Regions from separate parts of the Kitasatospora sp. NPDC041917 genome, predicted to be linked through region 2. Evidence: riboswitches for the same ligand, from Rfam matches in the RefSeq annotation. Region 2 holds a riboswitch; each other region holds the start of a gene.
What was found. Region 2 has a riboswitch for cyclic di-AMP ahead of ACZ6EM_RS39090 (transglycosylase family protein). Riboswitches for the same ligand answer to the same signal wherever they lie in the genome.
Positions count from the first base shown of each region.

Region 1 (3,199 bases), on a different contig from region 2:
CCGGCTGCGCAGGCTGGTGTCGAAGGCGTTCACCCCGCGCCGGGTGGCCGAGTTCGAGCCGCGGGTGCAGCAGCTCACCGACCGGCTGATCGACGGCTTCGCGCAGCGCGGTTCGGCGGACCTGATCCACGAGTTCGCCTTCCCGCTCCCCATCTACGCGATCTGCGACATGCTGGGCGTGCCGGCCGAGGACCAGGACGACTTCCGGGACTGGGCCGGGATGATGGTGCGCCACACGAAGCCGGGCCACGGCGGCGGCCGGCGCGGCGGCGTGGGGCGGGCGGTGAAGCGGATGCGGGCGTACCTGCTGGAGCTGATCCACCGCAAGCGCGCGGACCTCGGGGACGACCTGATCTCGGGCCTGATCCGGGCCAGTGACCACGGTGAGCACCTGACCGAGAACGAGGCCGCGGCGATGGCCTTCATCCTCCTGTTCGCGGGTTTCGAGACCACCGTGAACCTGATCGGCAACGGCACGTACGCCCTGCTGCGCAATCCGGAGCAGCGCCGGTTGCTGCAGGAGTCGGTGGCCCGCGGGGAGAGCGCGCTGCTGGAGACCGGGATCGAGGAACTCCTGCGCTACGACGGACCGGTGGAGATGGCGACCTGGCGGTTCGCGACCCGTCCGCTGGCCATCGGCGGGGTGGACATCCCGGTCGGCGACCCGGTGCTGGTGGTGCTCGCCGCGGCGGACCGCGACCCGGCCCGGTTCGCGGCCGAGAACACCCTGGACCTGGCCCGGGCGGACAACCCCCACCTGGGCTTCGGGCACGGCATCCACTACTGCATCGGCGCTCCGCTCGCCCGCTTGGAGGGTCGTGCCGCGCTGACCACGCTGCTTTCCCGGCTGCCCGATCTCCGGCTCGCGGAAAGCGCGGACGACCTGCGGTGGCGCGGTGGTCTGATCATGCGTGGGCTGCGCGAACTCCCGGTGGAATTCAGTCCGGAGAGCCGTTCCCCGCACGCCTCTCCGCAGGCCTCTCCGCAGACCCCTCCGCACGCTCCTTCGCAGGCCTCTCCGCAGGCCTCGCCGAACACTCCCGCCACGCCTCCGACGTGCTGAGATCGCACTGACGGGACGTCGCGAACCACCTGCTGACGGGGGTGTGAACACCCATCAATCCGGACATAACACCGCCGTTGGTAGGCGATCGAACACGCGCCGTAATTATTGTGTGATATCGACGATATGAGCTTGTGATTGGTCTGATGATCTGTCTACTCTCCCTGGAGTTCGCAGCTGCGGACCTCGTACGCGGAACGCCGAGTCCTGCCCGCCGCGCCACGGGAAACCGACCAGAACCCTGGGCAGGGGCGGGGGAACCAGGTTTGTTGCCGTCTCCCCACGGCTTGGGGTGAAGCCGCCCGAGCGGAATCGTTTCCGCGTACGGCGGCCGGGCCACCTCCCGGTCCGAACCCGACAGCTCACCTCGCAGGCGTGCGGAGAGGGACCTCTTCATGCTGTTCGTTGGAACTGGCCGTCACCGTCGTCGCACCCAGGCCGAGAAGGCCATCGCCGTCGCCGGTGTGGCCGGCGTCGGACTCGCGATGCCGCTCCTCACCGCCACCGGCGCCTCCGCCGCCCCCGCCTCCACCTGGGACGCCGTCGCCCAGTGCGAGGCCGGTGGCAACTGGAGCATCAACACCGGCAACGGCTTCTACGGCGGCCTCCAGTTCACCTCCAGCACCTGGAAGGCGTACGGCGGCACCGCCTACGCGCCGCAGGCCAACCAGGCCAGCAAGGCCCAGCAGATCTCGGTCGCCGAGAAGGTGCTGGCCTCGCAGGGCCCGGGCGCCTGGCCGGTCTGCTCCCAGAAGGCCGGTCTGACCAAGGGTGGTGCCCCGGCCGCGGTCGACACCTCCTCGGACGCCAAGCCGCAGTCCGCCCCCAAGCAGCAGACCCCGAAGCCCGCCGCCAAGCCGGCCGAGAAGCCGGTCGCGCAGCAGCCCGCCGCCCAGAAGCAGACCCCGAAGCCCGCCGCGCAGCCGGTCCAGCAGGCCGCCCCGCAGCAGCAGGCGCAGCCGCAGACCCCGGGCTTCTCCGGCAAGGCCGGCTGGGACGCCGACGCCAAGGTGTACTGGTACCAGAGCAACGGCGCCTGGTACTGGACCAGCCACCAGAGCGTCTACCAGCAGTACGCCGGCCAGGCCGCCGCCCAGCCGCAGTACGCCCCGCAGGCCGCGCAGTCGGCCCCGCAGACCACCGGCCACGACTACACCGTCCGCGCCGGTGACACCCTGTCGACCATCGCCGCCGCCCAGGGCGTGTCCGGCGGCTGGCACGCGCTGTACGAGCAGAACCACGGCACGGTCGGCGGCGACCCGAACCTGATCATGCCCGGCCAGGTGCTGCACCTCGGCTGAGCCGGCCCGCTCGACGCCGGCTCGCTCGACGCCGGCTCGCTCGACGCCGGCCCGCCCGCCGCACCCGGCGCCGACGCCGCCTCACCCCGCCGTCCGAAGGGGACCGGTCCTACCGGTCCCCTTCGTCCGCATTCGCCCGCTCCGGTGGGACAAGCTGGGACAAGCAGGTGAACTACCGGTGGGTAGTGGGGCCACACGCTGAGACGGGACCGAGGCGGACGTGGCCCCGGGAGCCCGGGCGGTTAGGCTCTGGTCGTAACGACTCCGCAATCGTCCTGCTGACAGCACCACCGTCAGACCGGACCCTGCTTCCGCAAGGAGATGCCTCGTGCCGTCCATCGATGTCGTCGTAGCCCGTGAGATCCTCGACTCCCGCGGCAACCCCACGGTCGAGGTCGAGGTCGGCCTCGACGACGGCAGCACGGGTCGTGCCGCTGTCCCGTCGGGTGCTTCCACCGGTGCCTTCGAGGCGCTGGAGCTGCGTGACGGTGACAAGAACCGCTACTTCGGCAAGGGCGTCGAGAAGGCCGTCCTGGCCGTCATCGAGCAGATCGGCCCGGAGCTGGTCGGCTACGACGCCACCGAGCAGCGCCTGATCGACCAGGCCATGCTGGACCTGGACGCCACCCCGGACAAGTCCTCGCTCGGCGCCAACGCCATCCTGGGCGTCTCGCTGGCCGTCGCGCACGCCGCCTCCGAGGCCAGCGACCTGCCGCTGTTCCGCTACCTGGGCGGCCCGAACGCGCACGTCCTGCCGGTCCCGATGATGAACATCCTCAACGGTGGGTCGCACGCGGACTCCAACGTCGACATCCAGGAGTTCATGATCGCCCCG
Region 1 covers NZ_JBVJBI010000022.1:125,905-129,103, forward strand. The annotation lists gene ACZ6EM_RS25470 (cytochrome P450 family protein) at 1-1,063, shown strand, start outside; cyclic di-AMP (ydaO/yuaA leader) riboswitch at 1,285-1,453, shown strand; gene ACZ6EM_RS25475 (LysM peptidoglycan-binding domain-containing protein) at 1,459-2,364, shown strand; gene eno (phosphopyruvate hydratase) at 2,693-3,199, shown strand, end outside.
Region 1: it holds a riboswitch for cyclic di-AMP, as region 2 does, so the genes downstream of both, ACZ6EM_RS25475 (LysM peptidoglycan-binding domain-containing protein) here and ACZ6EM_RS39090 (transglycosylase family protein) in region 2, are expected to answer to the same signal.

Region 2 (3,199 bases):
CACCGTCGTCCCGAGCGCCCCGAGATCCCGGCCGGCGCCCCGGCCCTGGTGCTCGCCGTGCCCGCGACCGCCGGGCCCGAGTCCCGCTCGGTCGTCGAGGAGTTGCTCTCGATCGTCCGCACCGAGCAGAACGGCGTCCGGACCGCGGTCGGCTACCTGCCCGGCAACGGCGGCGAGGGCGCGGGCGGCGAGGACCGCACCGTGGCCGAGCTGCTGGCCATGGCGGCCGAGGCCGGACTGCCGACGCCCGTCCTGGTGCCGCTGGTGCCCGGCCCGCACACCTTCCTGACCGAGCTTCACGCGCTCGCCGCCGAGTACGGCGCGCCCGTCACCGACCCGCTGGGCCCGCACCCGCTGCTGGCCGAGGCCGTGCACGTCCGGCTGTCCGAGGCCGGGCTGGCCCGGGCCGACCGCGCCCGGCTGTTCGCCATCGCGACCGCCGCGGACGGCGTGGTGCTGACCACCGTCGGCGGCGAGGACGCGGCCGCGGCAGCCGGCATCACCGGCGTGCTGCTGGCCGCCCGACTGGCCGTGCCGGTCGTCGCCGCCGCGCTCGACGTGCCCGGCTCGGTGGCCGCGGCCGTCAACCACCTCAGGGACACCGGCTCGCAGCGCCCGGCGCTGGCCCCGCTGGTGATCGGCCCGGAGGCGGACTCCGAGCTGCTCGCCACCGCCGCCGAGGAGACCGGCTGCCCGTCGGCCGCGCCGCTGGGCTCGTACCCGTCGGTCGGCCAGCTGATCGCCTCCACCTACCTGGCGGCGCTGCCCGCGCCGTCCCCGGAGGACCTGGCACGGGCCGAGGCGGAGGCGGCGGCCGCCGAGGCCGAGGGGGCTCTGGAGGGCGTCCGCGGCGCCCACGCGGCCTCCCAGGGGCCCGCAGGGCGGTAGTCGACGACGCGCGCCGGTTGGCGCGCACCGAAGGGCCCGGAACGGCATGCGTTCCGGGCCCTTCGGTTTTGCTCCGCCGGTCCATGGCCGTCCCGCGCGGAAGTCGGACGGCGATGAAGTGGAATGTCCGTTCTGGCCTATTTGAAAGGAAATAGGAAACGCGGTCGCGGGCGCTCGCATCACGACCGCCGCAGCATCTGCCCGGGCGCTCCGGCCCGCGATTCGACGCGCCGTCACACCACTTCTGAAGTGCTGCCAGTTGTGGGCTTCCACAACAGGGTTGCCTGAAAACGATCATTTGCGATCATGGGGAGCGGCAATTTTGGCAGTTCCCACTAAACCGTGATGCGCATCACAGCAGTTTGCAGTTTGAACTTAAGTCTGATTAACGTGCTCCCCGTTCGTGACCACACGAACCCGGTTCATCCGCGACGCCGAGTCCTGCCGTCGGATGTCCTGGCAGCGCGAAATCGCACCACGGCAGGAGCGGGGGACCCACAGGTAAGTCGCCCCGGACCGATCTCCGGAACGGTCCAGGGCTAGGGGTGAAGCCGCGCCCACAGCGCGGCCGGGCAACTCCAGCCCGAATCCGACAGCTCACCTCGCAGGCGTGGGAGAGGACCGCGTCTTCATGCTGCCCACCAACGGCACTCGTCTGTCCAGCCGCACCCGTCGCGTGATCGCCGCCCTCGGCGTCGCGGGCGTCGGCCTCACCGTCCCCTGCATCGCCTCCGGCACCGCCTCCGCCGCCACCGTCGCCACCTGGGACAAGGTCGCCCAGTGCGAGAGCGGCGGCAACTGGAGCATCAACACGGGCAACGGCTTCTACGGCGGCCTCCAGTTCACCTCCAGCACCTGGTCCGCCTTCGGCGGCACCGCCTTCGCGGCGCGCGCCGACCTGGCCACCAAGGACCAGCAGATCGCCGTCGCCGAGAAGGTCCTCGCCTCGCAGGGCCCCGGCGCCTGGCCGGTGTGCTCGGTCCAGGCCGGCCTCACCAAGGGCGGCGCCGCGGCCGCCGTCGACACCTCGGCGGGCTCCACCGCGGGCTCGACCGCCGCCAAGCCCGCGCAGAGCGCCAAGCCGGCCGCCCCGGCCGCCAAGCCCGCTCCGCAGACCCAGGCCCCGGCCGCAAAGCCCGCCGCGCCCTCCGCGCCCTCCCAGGACGGCACGCAGGCCAGCACCGACTCCGCCGCCTCCGGAAACCGGAGCGACTGGGTCCAGAAGCGCCAGCAGCAGGCCCAGAACGGCGACTACACCGTGGTCGAGGGCGACTGGCTGTCCGCGATCGCCGACCAGCACAAGGTGCAGGGCGGCTGGCAGCGGCTGTACGAGCTCAACCGCGGCACCCTGACCGAGGGTCCGGACAGCATCTACCCGGGCCAGCAGCTGTCCTTCGGCGGCAACGGCCAGGCCCAGGCCGGCCAGTCCGCCACCGGCAAGTCCGGCTCGGACTTCACCTGGTTCGACCGCTCGCAGAAGTCCGGCCAGTCCGCGAACGGCGGTGCCGTGAACGCCCAGCCGACCGCGCAGGCCCAGACCCCGGCCGCCAAGCCGTCCACCAAGCCCGCTCCCCAGACCCAGGCTCCGGCCCAGACCCAGGCTCCGGCCGCCACCGGCAGCATGGCCGCCGCGGTCTCCTTCGCCGAGTCGAAGGTCGGTCAGGCGTACGTCTACGGCGGCACCGGTAACGGTGGCTGGGACTGCTCCGGCCTGACCCAGGCCGCGCTGCGCGCCGCGGGCGTCTCCGTCCCGCGCGTCGCCGCCGACCAGGCCGCCGCCAGCACCCACGTCTCGCTGGACAGCCTCCAGCCGGGCGACCTGCTGTTCTGGTCCAACAACGGCAAGGACTCCGGCGTCTACCACGTCGCGATCTACGTCGGCAACGGCAAGTACGTCGAGGCCGCCAACCCGAGCTCGGGCGTCCGCGAGCAGAGCATCGCCAACTGGGCCCCGGACTTCGCCGGCCGGGTCTGAGAACAGCGAACAGCCGACAGTCGACGGATAACAGCTGACAGATAACAGATTTCATCATCTGTCAGCTGTCGTCCGAACGTTGACCGCCCACGCCCCCGGGGAGAGTCTGGTCGCTCCTCCCCGGGGGTTCCGGCATGCCTCCGGCCGTACCTCGTGGCAAATCCCCGCGGTGAATCCCCGTGCTGAATCCCCATGGCGAATCACCGTGGTGAATCCCCGCCCCAACGGGCATGCTGCTGCTCTGCACCCGAGGAGGAGTCACATGGCCCAGGTCACCGTCACCCTCGACGCGAACCTCGCGATCGACGCGATGTTGCTCTCCGGCACCAAGAACCC
Region 2 covers NZ_JBVJBI010000070.1:8,878-12,076, reverse strand. The annotation lists gene ACZ6EM_RS39095 (sirohydrochlorin chelatase family protein) at 1-888, shown strand, start outside; cyclic di-AMP (ydaO/yuaA leader) riboswitch at 1,342-1,512, shown strand; gene ACZ6EM_RS39090 (transglycosylase family protein) at 1,499-2,863, shown strand; gene ACZ6EM_RS39085 (hypothetical protein) at 3,126-3,199, shown strand, end outside.

Region 3 (3,199 bases), on a different contig from region 2:
GTGGCCCGCAGCCAGGAGCAGATGACCCAGCTCCAGGGCGGTCTCGCCGAGGTGGCGGGCGAGCAGTACCGCACCGGCGGCATCGACCCGTCCGTCCAGCTGATGCTCACCTCCGACCCGTCCGGCTACCTGGAGAAGGCCTCCACCGTCCAGCAGGCCAGCAGCAGCCAGGCCGAGGCGCTCAAGGGGCTGCTGGACCAGCAGCGCCGGCTGGACCAGGAGAAGGTCGAGGCCTCCGCCGTGCTCGCCTCGCTGGACACCACCACCAAGGACCTGAACCAGGCCAAGGCGGACGTCAACACCAAGCTGAAGGCCGCCCAGGACCTGCTGAACTCGCTGAGCGCCACCGACCGCGCCGCGCTGAAGGCCCAGCAGGCGCAGGACGACCGCGCCTCCCGCGGCAGCGACCGGGTCGACCTCAGCAGCCTGCCGCCGGCCAGCGGCTACGCGGCCGTGGCGATGGCCAAGGCGATGAGCAAGCAGGGCTCGCCGTACGTGTGGGGCGCCACCGGCTCGACCACCTTCGACTGCTCGGGCCTGATGGTCTGGGCGTACGGGCAGGCGGGCGTCTCGCTGCCGCGCACCTCGCAGGAGCAGGGCCACTACGGCACCCGGGTGCCCTCGCTGGACCAGGCCCAGCCGGGCGACCTGGTGGTCTACGGCAACGACATGCACCACGTCGGGATGTACATCGGCAACGGCATGGTGGTCCACGCGCCGCACACCGGTGACGTGGTGAAGGTGATGAAGGCCGACGCGATGTCGATCAACACCATCCGCCGGGTCTGACGGCCCGACACGCCCGCGAGGCCCCTCCGGGGGCTGTGAAAAGCGCCACCCCTCGCGCGGGGGTGGCGTTCGGCTTTCCGCCCCTTCGCGGCCACATGCTGAGAACTGATCAGCCTTCTGTGTGCCAGTGGTCACCATCGGTCATTTTCACAGAAGAACTTGGGAAATCTTCGGTCTTTTTTCTGACAAGGATTTGAACGGATCACGGTTCAGTTACTAGGGTCGTGCCCTGAACCACCGCACTGTCGATCGCCCAGCCAGGGTGGCGGCGGTGGTTACCGTCGAGTTCGTGAGGCAGCGGGGCAGGTCGAAGCGACTGCCCGACAGGGGAGCCCAGTGGTTTGGGGGCGCTGCGGAGCGGAGCCGGGGAACCACGTTCCTCCGGGGTGAATCGACGCCAGGTCGGCCGATGGAACGGCCGTGAGGCGTCGTAGGGCATGCTTCCGGCCCGAACCCGTCAGCTCACCCGGTAGGCGGACGTAGGAAGAAGGAGTCCGCCTTCGTGGCGTCCCATCGTCGTCCCAAGCCCGCAGGCCGCGCCCGGGTCTCGATCCTGACCGGTGTCGCCGCGGCAGCCGTCGTCCTCTCCGCTCAAGGTGCCCACGCCGACCCGCAGCCGACCAAGGAACAGGTCAAGGGGCAGGTCGACCAGCTCAACGAGCAGGCCGAGATCGCGACCGAGAACTACAACGCGGCCCAGGCCAAGCAGCAGGAGCTGGAGAAGCAGGTCTCCGGCATGCAGGACCAGGTGGCCCGTCAGCAGGCCCAGGTCACCGAGCTCCAGGGCGGCCTGGCCGAGATCGCCGGCGAGCAGTACCGCAACGGGGGCATATCCCCGACCGTCCAGCTGATGTTCTCCTCCAGCCCGGACACCTTCCTCAGCCAGGCCGACGCGCTGAACCAGGCCGGCAGCACCCAGAAGGGTCAGCTGAAGGAGCTCCAGGAGCAGCAGCGCAAGCTCGACCAGGACCGCAACGAGGCCCAGGGCAAGCTCGCCGAGCTGGAGTCGACCACCCAGCAGCTGAAGGCCTCCAAGGAGGAGGTCCAGGGCAAGCTGAAGGCGGCCCAGGACCTGCTCAACACGCTGACCGAGCAGGAGCGCCAGGCGCTGCGCCAGGCCGAGGAGAAGGCCGCGGCCGACGCCAAGGCCAAGGCCGACGCCGCCCAGGCCCAGCAGCAGCAGGCCGACCGCGCCTCCCGCGACAACAGCCGCGGCGACCTCGCGACCGGCTCGTCCGGCTCGTCCGCCTCGACCGCCTCCTCCCCGGTGAAGGTGGCCCCGGGCAGCTCGCGCGGTGCCGCCGCGCTCTCGGCCGCCGCCTCCAAGATCGGCAGCCCGTACGTCTGGGGCGCCACCGGCCCGGGCTCCTTCGACTGCTCCGGCCTGATGGTCTGGGCGTTCAACCAGGCGGGCGTGTCGCTGCCGCGCACCTCGCAGGCGCAGGCCTCGGCCGGCACCCGGATCGGCTCGGACATCTCCCAGGCCCAGCCCGGCGACCTGCTGATCTTCTACACCGACGCCCACCACGTCGGCATCTACGCGGGCAATGGCCAGGTGCTGCACGCGCCCAAGCCGGGCGCGTCGGTGCGCTACGAGGCCGTCACCAACATGCCGCTGGCCTCCATCGTGCGGGTCTGATCACCGCTCGGACGCTTCCAGGCCCGGCCTCCCCCAGGGGAGGCCGGGCCTGCGGTTTTTCCTGCGGTTTTTCCCGAGGGCCGATCAAATGTCCGACAACAGCCTGAATATTCTGGTTGGCAGGGGTTTGGACTCGCTTGCCCTGACTCGCTAACGTCTGCCACCGGACTCCCGCTCGACGGCCGCCCGTCCCGGTGCGGCGGCGGGAGCCGCGCCGCAGGATTGGAGCCGCTGCCGCCATGCCCGTGCACCGCCGTTCCCAACTGCTCGCCCGGGCGCTGGTGCTGACCGCGGCCGCCGCCACCGCCCTGGGTGTGGCCGCCGGAGGCAGCGCCCAGGCCGCCCCCGGCAGCCCCGACCCGGGCGACCGCCAGGACGTCAAGACGCAGGTGGAACAGCTGTACGACGAGGCCGAGCAGGCGTCCGAGAAGGCCAACGCGGCGCAGGAGGCCCAGCGGCGGCTCCAGGGCGAGACCACGATCCTCCAGGGCGAGATCGCCGTGGCCCAGGACCAGCTCAACGGGCTGCGGGGCGACCTCGCGACGGTGGCCGGGGCCGAGTACCGCGGCGGCGGGATGACCCAGACCGCCCAGCTCATCCTCTCGCCCGACCCGGAGGGTTACCTGTCCCGCGCCCGCGCCCTGGGCCAGGCCGCCGCGCGCCAGCAGGAGACCCTGCACGAGCTGGTCGCCCGGCAGCGTCGGCTCGACCAGCGCCGGACCGAGGCGGCCGGCAAGCTCGACGAGCTGGACCGGACCCGCCGCTCGCTCG
Region 3 covers NZ_JBVJBI010000025.1:101,929-105,127, forward strand. The annotation lists gene ACZ6EM_RS27090 (C40 family peptidase) at 1-789, shown strand, start outside; cyclic di-AMP (ydaO/yuaA leader) riboswitch at 1,128-1,281, shown strand; gene ACZ6EM_RS27095 (C40 family peptidase) at 1,292-2,428, shown strand; gene ACZ6EM_RS27100 (C40 family peptidase) at 2,668-3,199, shown strand, end outside.
Region 3: it holds a riboswitch for cyclic di-AMP, as region 2 does, so the genes downstream of both, ACZ6EM_RS27095 (C40 family peptidase) here and ACZ6EM_RS39090 (transglycosylase family protein) in region 2, are expected to answer to the same signal.

Region 4 (3,199 bases), on a different contig from region 2:
CACGTACCCGACCGAGAACACCGTCAGCACCACGGTCGCCACGATGTACGCGGCGGGCGCGCCGGCGCCGTTGCCCTGCCCGACGATGATCGGCAGGTTGCCCGTCATCGCGGTGATCGGGGCGGCGGTGGCGAGTGCCATGAACACCACGCCGACCAGGCCGACCGAGTCCGCCTTCAGCCGGTCGACGCCGCCCGTCCCCGGCCGCTCCCGCCCGGCCCTCTCCCCCGCCACGTCCCCGCTCCGGACCGCCATCCGGCCTCCTCGCCTCCCGGACCCGCCCGACCGCCGGACCGGCCGGACGCTGACCGTCCGACAGCATGGCGCGCCGGAGCAGCCCAGCGATCGGGCCGACGGCCCGCCGGAGCAGTCGAGTTGACGCCACGTTCGACCGGTCGAACGACGCTCCGGAACCCGCCGGACGGCCGGGGCACGACCGGACGGGCCCGGAAACGGCAGCGGCCGGCCCGGCCGCACGAGGAGGTCCTCGTACGGCCGGGCCGGCCTGGGCGTGTCCCGCGCCCATGTCCGCCGTGCGGCGATCACCCGGTCGAGCGGTCACCCGACATGACCATCCCGGAGGATCGATTCGCCCCGCAGCAGCGGTGGTTCCGAAAACCCTCGGGGCTCAGCGGCCCCGGGTCAGAGCGCGACGCCGTGCGCGCGCAGGTAGGCGACCGGGTTGATGTCCGAGCCGTACTCCGAGCCGTTGCGGATCTCGAAGTGCAGGTGCGGGCCCGTCACGTTGCCGGTGGCGCCGGAGAGGCCGATCTGCTGGCCGACGGTGACGGCCTGACCGATCCTCACGCCGATCGAGGAGAGGTGCGCGTACTCGGCGTAGTGGCCGTCGGCGAGCTTGATCTCGACCTCGTTGCCGTAGGCGCCGCCGTTGCCGGCCTTGACCACGACGCCGTTGGCGACGGCGCGCAGCGGGGTGCCGGTGGAGGCGACGAAGTCCTGGCCGGTGTGGTGGCCGGAGGCCCACATCGAGCCGGCCACGCCGTAGGCGGTGCCGAGCTTCGGGTTGGCCAGCGGGGCGACGAAGCCGGAGGTGGCGGCGGCGACCGGAGTGGCGGTCACGACCGCGGCCGGAGCGGCGACCTGCAGCTGGGTCTGGAGCTGGGCGGAGGGCTTGGCGGCCTCGGTCTTCACCTGGACCTGGGCCTGCGGCTTGGCGGCCTGGGTCGCCGGAGCGGCCGGCTGGGCGGGCTTCGCCGGGGCGGCCGGCTTGGCCGGGGCGGCGTCGGCGGCCGGCGCGGCGGCGTGGCCCGACAGCGCGAGCTGCTGGCCCGGGAAGATCAGGTTCGGGTTGGCACCGACGACCGAGCGGTTCTGCTCGTACAGCGCGTGCCAGCCGCCCTCGACGTTCTTGGCGTCGGCGATCTTGGACAGGGTGTCGCCGCTGACGACGCGGTAGCTCTCCTGCGCGGCCGGGGTGGCCGGGGCAGCGGCCGGCGCGGCCGACTTGGCGTCCGTGGAGGCGGCGGCCTGCGCGGCCGGGGCGGCCGGAACGGTGTGGGCCTGGGCGCTCACCGCGGTGACGAGCGGGAGGGCGAAGGAGACACCGGTGACGGCGGTCGCGATGCCGATACGGGCGGCGCGGGGCAGGGCGATACGACGAGCCTGAGCAGGCATGGAATTTTCCTCTCCGACGCCTGCGAGGTGAGCTGTCGGGTTCGGGCTGGAGTTGCCCGGCCGCATGCGCGGCTTCACCCCTAGCCGGTCCTGGACGCCCGCGCCCTGAGGCGCGAACTCCGGTCCGGCGACTTACCTGTGGGTCCCCCGCTCCTGCCGTACAGAGTTCGTTTCGAACCACCGGGCAGCGGCAGGACTCGGCGTTCCACCCGGTGGATCCGTCCGGACTGGCCGGGCGGTCGCTGAACTAAAACCCATCCGTTCGGGTGAAGCAATGTCGATCTCTTGAAAGGGCAACCATCTCCCCCGTTCCGGTGACCCTCCGCAGACCGGGCCCCACGGTGCGTACACAACCCATTCACCCCCCGCCACTGATCCACGACCCTGCGCCGAGATCGGCGACGGACCGCAGTCACCCGTTCACGCACCGCCGACCGTCAACACACCCACCGGTGACCCTTGTCACGTGCGCCCCGGCAGCGCAGGATTCGCCCGTGGCCACCTCCGAGGCCGGCACCCTGCGCCTGGGCACCGCGCAGGGTCGCTGGGTACTACTGGCGACCGTGCTCGGCTCCAGCATGGCGATGCTCGACGGCACCGTGGTGAACGTCGCCCTGCCCCGGATCGGCGCCGACCTCGGCGCCTCCCTGGCGTCCCTGCAATGGACTCTGAACGCCTATCTGCTCACCCTGGCGGGCCTGATCCTGCTCGGCGGCGCGCTCGGCGACCGGTACGGGCGGCGCAAGGTCTTCCTGATCGGCGTGGTCTGGTTCGCCATCGCCTCCGCGGCCTGCGCCGCGGCGCCGAACATCCACGTGCTGATCGCCGCCCGCGCCGTCCAGGGCATCGGCGGGGCGCTGCTCACCCCCGGCTCGCTCGCCATGCTCCAGGCCGTCTTCCACCCCGACGACCGCTCGGCCGCGGTCGGGCTCTGGTCCGGCCTCGGCGGGGTGTCCGCCGCGATCGGCCCCTTCCTCGGCGGCTGGCTGGTGGACGGCCCCGGCTGGCGCTGGATCTTCCTGTTGAACCTGCCGCTCGCCGCCGCCGTGATCGCGGTGACCACCCGGTCGGTGCCGGAGACCCGGGACGAGGCCGCCACCGGCCGCTTCGACGTGCTCGGCGCCGTGCTCGCCGCCCTCGCGCTCGGCGCGATCACCTACGCGCTGACCGCGGCGGGCGAGGGCCTGTCCCCGGCGGTCTGGGTCAGCGGGGTGATCGGGGTGGTGCTCGGCGTCGCCTTCGTGGCCGTCGAGCGCCGGGCGCCCGAACCGATGCTGCCGCTCGGGCTGTTCTCCTCCCGGCTGTTCACCGCGGTGAACCTGGTCACCCTGTGCGTGTACGCGGCGTTCAGCGGCGTCTTCTTCCTGCTGGTGGTGCAGCTCCAGATCGTGTCCGGGTTCTCGCCGCTGGTCTCGGGCTTCGCCCTGGTGCCGATCACCGTGCTGATGCTGGCGCTGTCCGCGCGCGCCGGGCGCCTCGGCAAACGGATCGGCCCGCGCGTCCCGCTGACCGTCGGCCCCCTGCTGTGCGCCGCCGGGGTGCTGCTGATGCTGCGCATCGGCCC
Region 4 covers NZ_JBVJBI010000040.1:38,775-41,973, reverse strand. The annotation lists gene ACZ6EM_RS32810 (APC family permease) at 1-255, opposite strand, end outside; gene ACZ6EM_RS32805 (M23 family metallopeptidase) at 643-1,635, opposite strand; cyclic di-AMP (ydaO/yuaA leader) riboswitch at 1,638-1,775, opposite strand; gene ACZ6EM_RS32800 (MFS transporter) at 2,130-3,199, shown strand, end outside.
Region 4: it holds a riboswitch for cyclic di-AMP, as region 2 does, so the genes downstream of both, ACZ6EM_RS32805 (M23 family metallopeptidase) here and ACZ6EM_RS39090 (transglycosylase family protein) in region 2, are expected to answer to the same signal.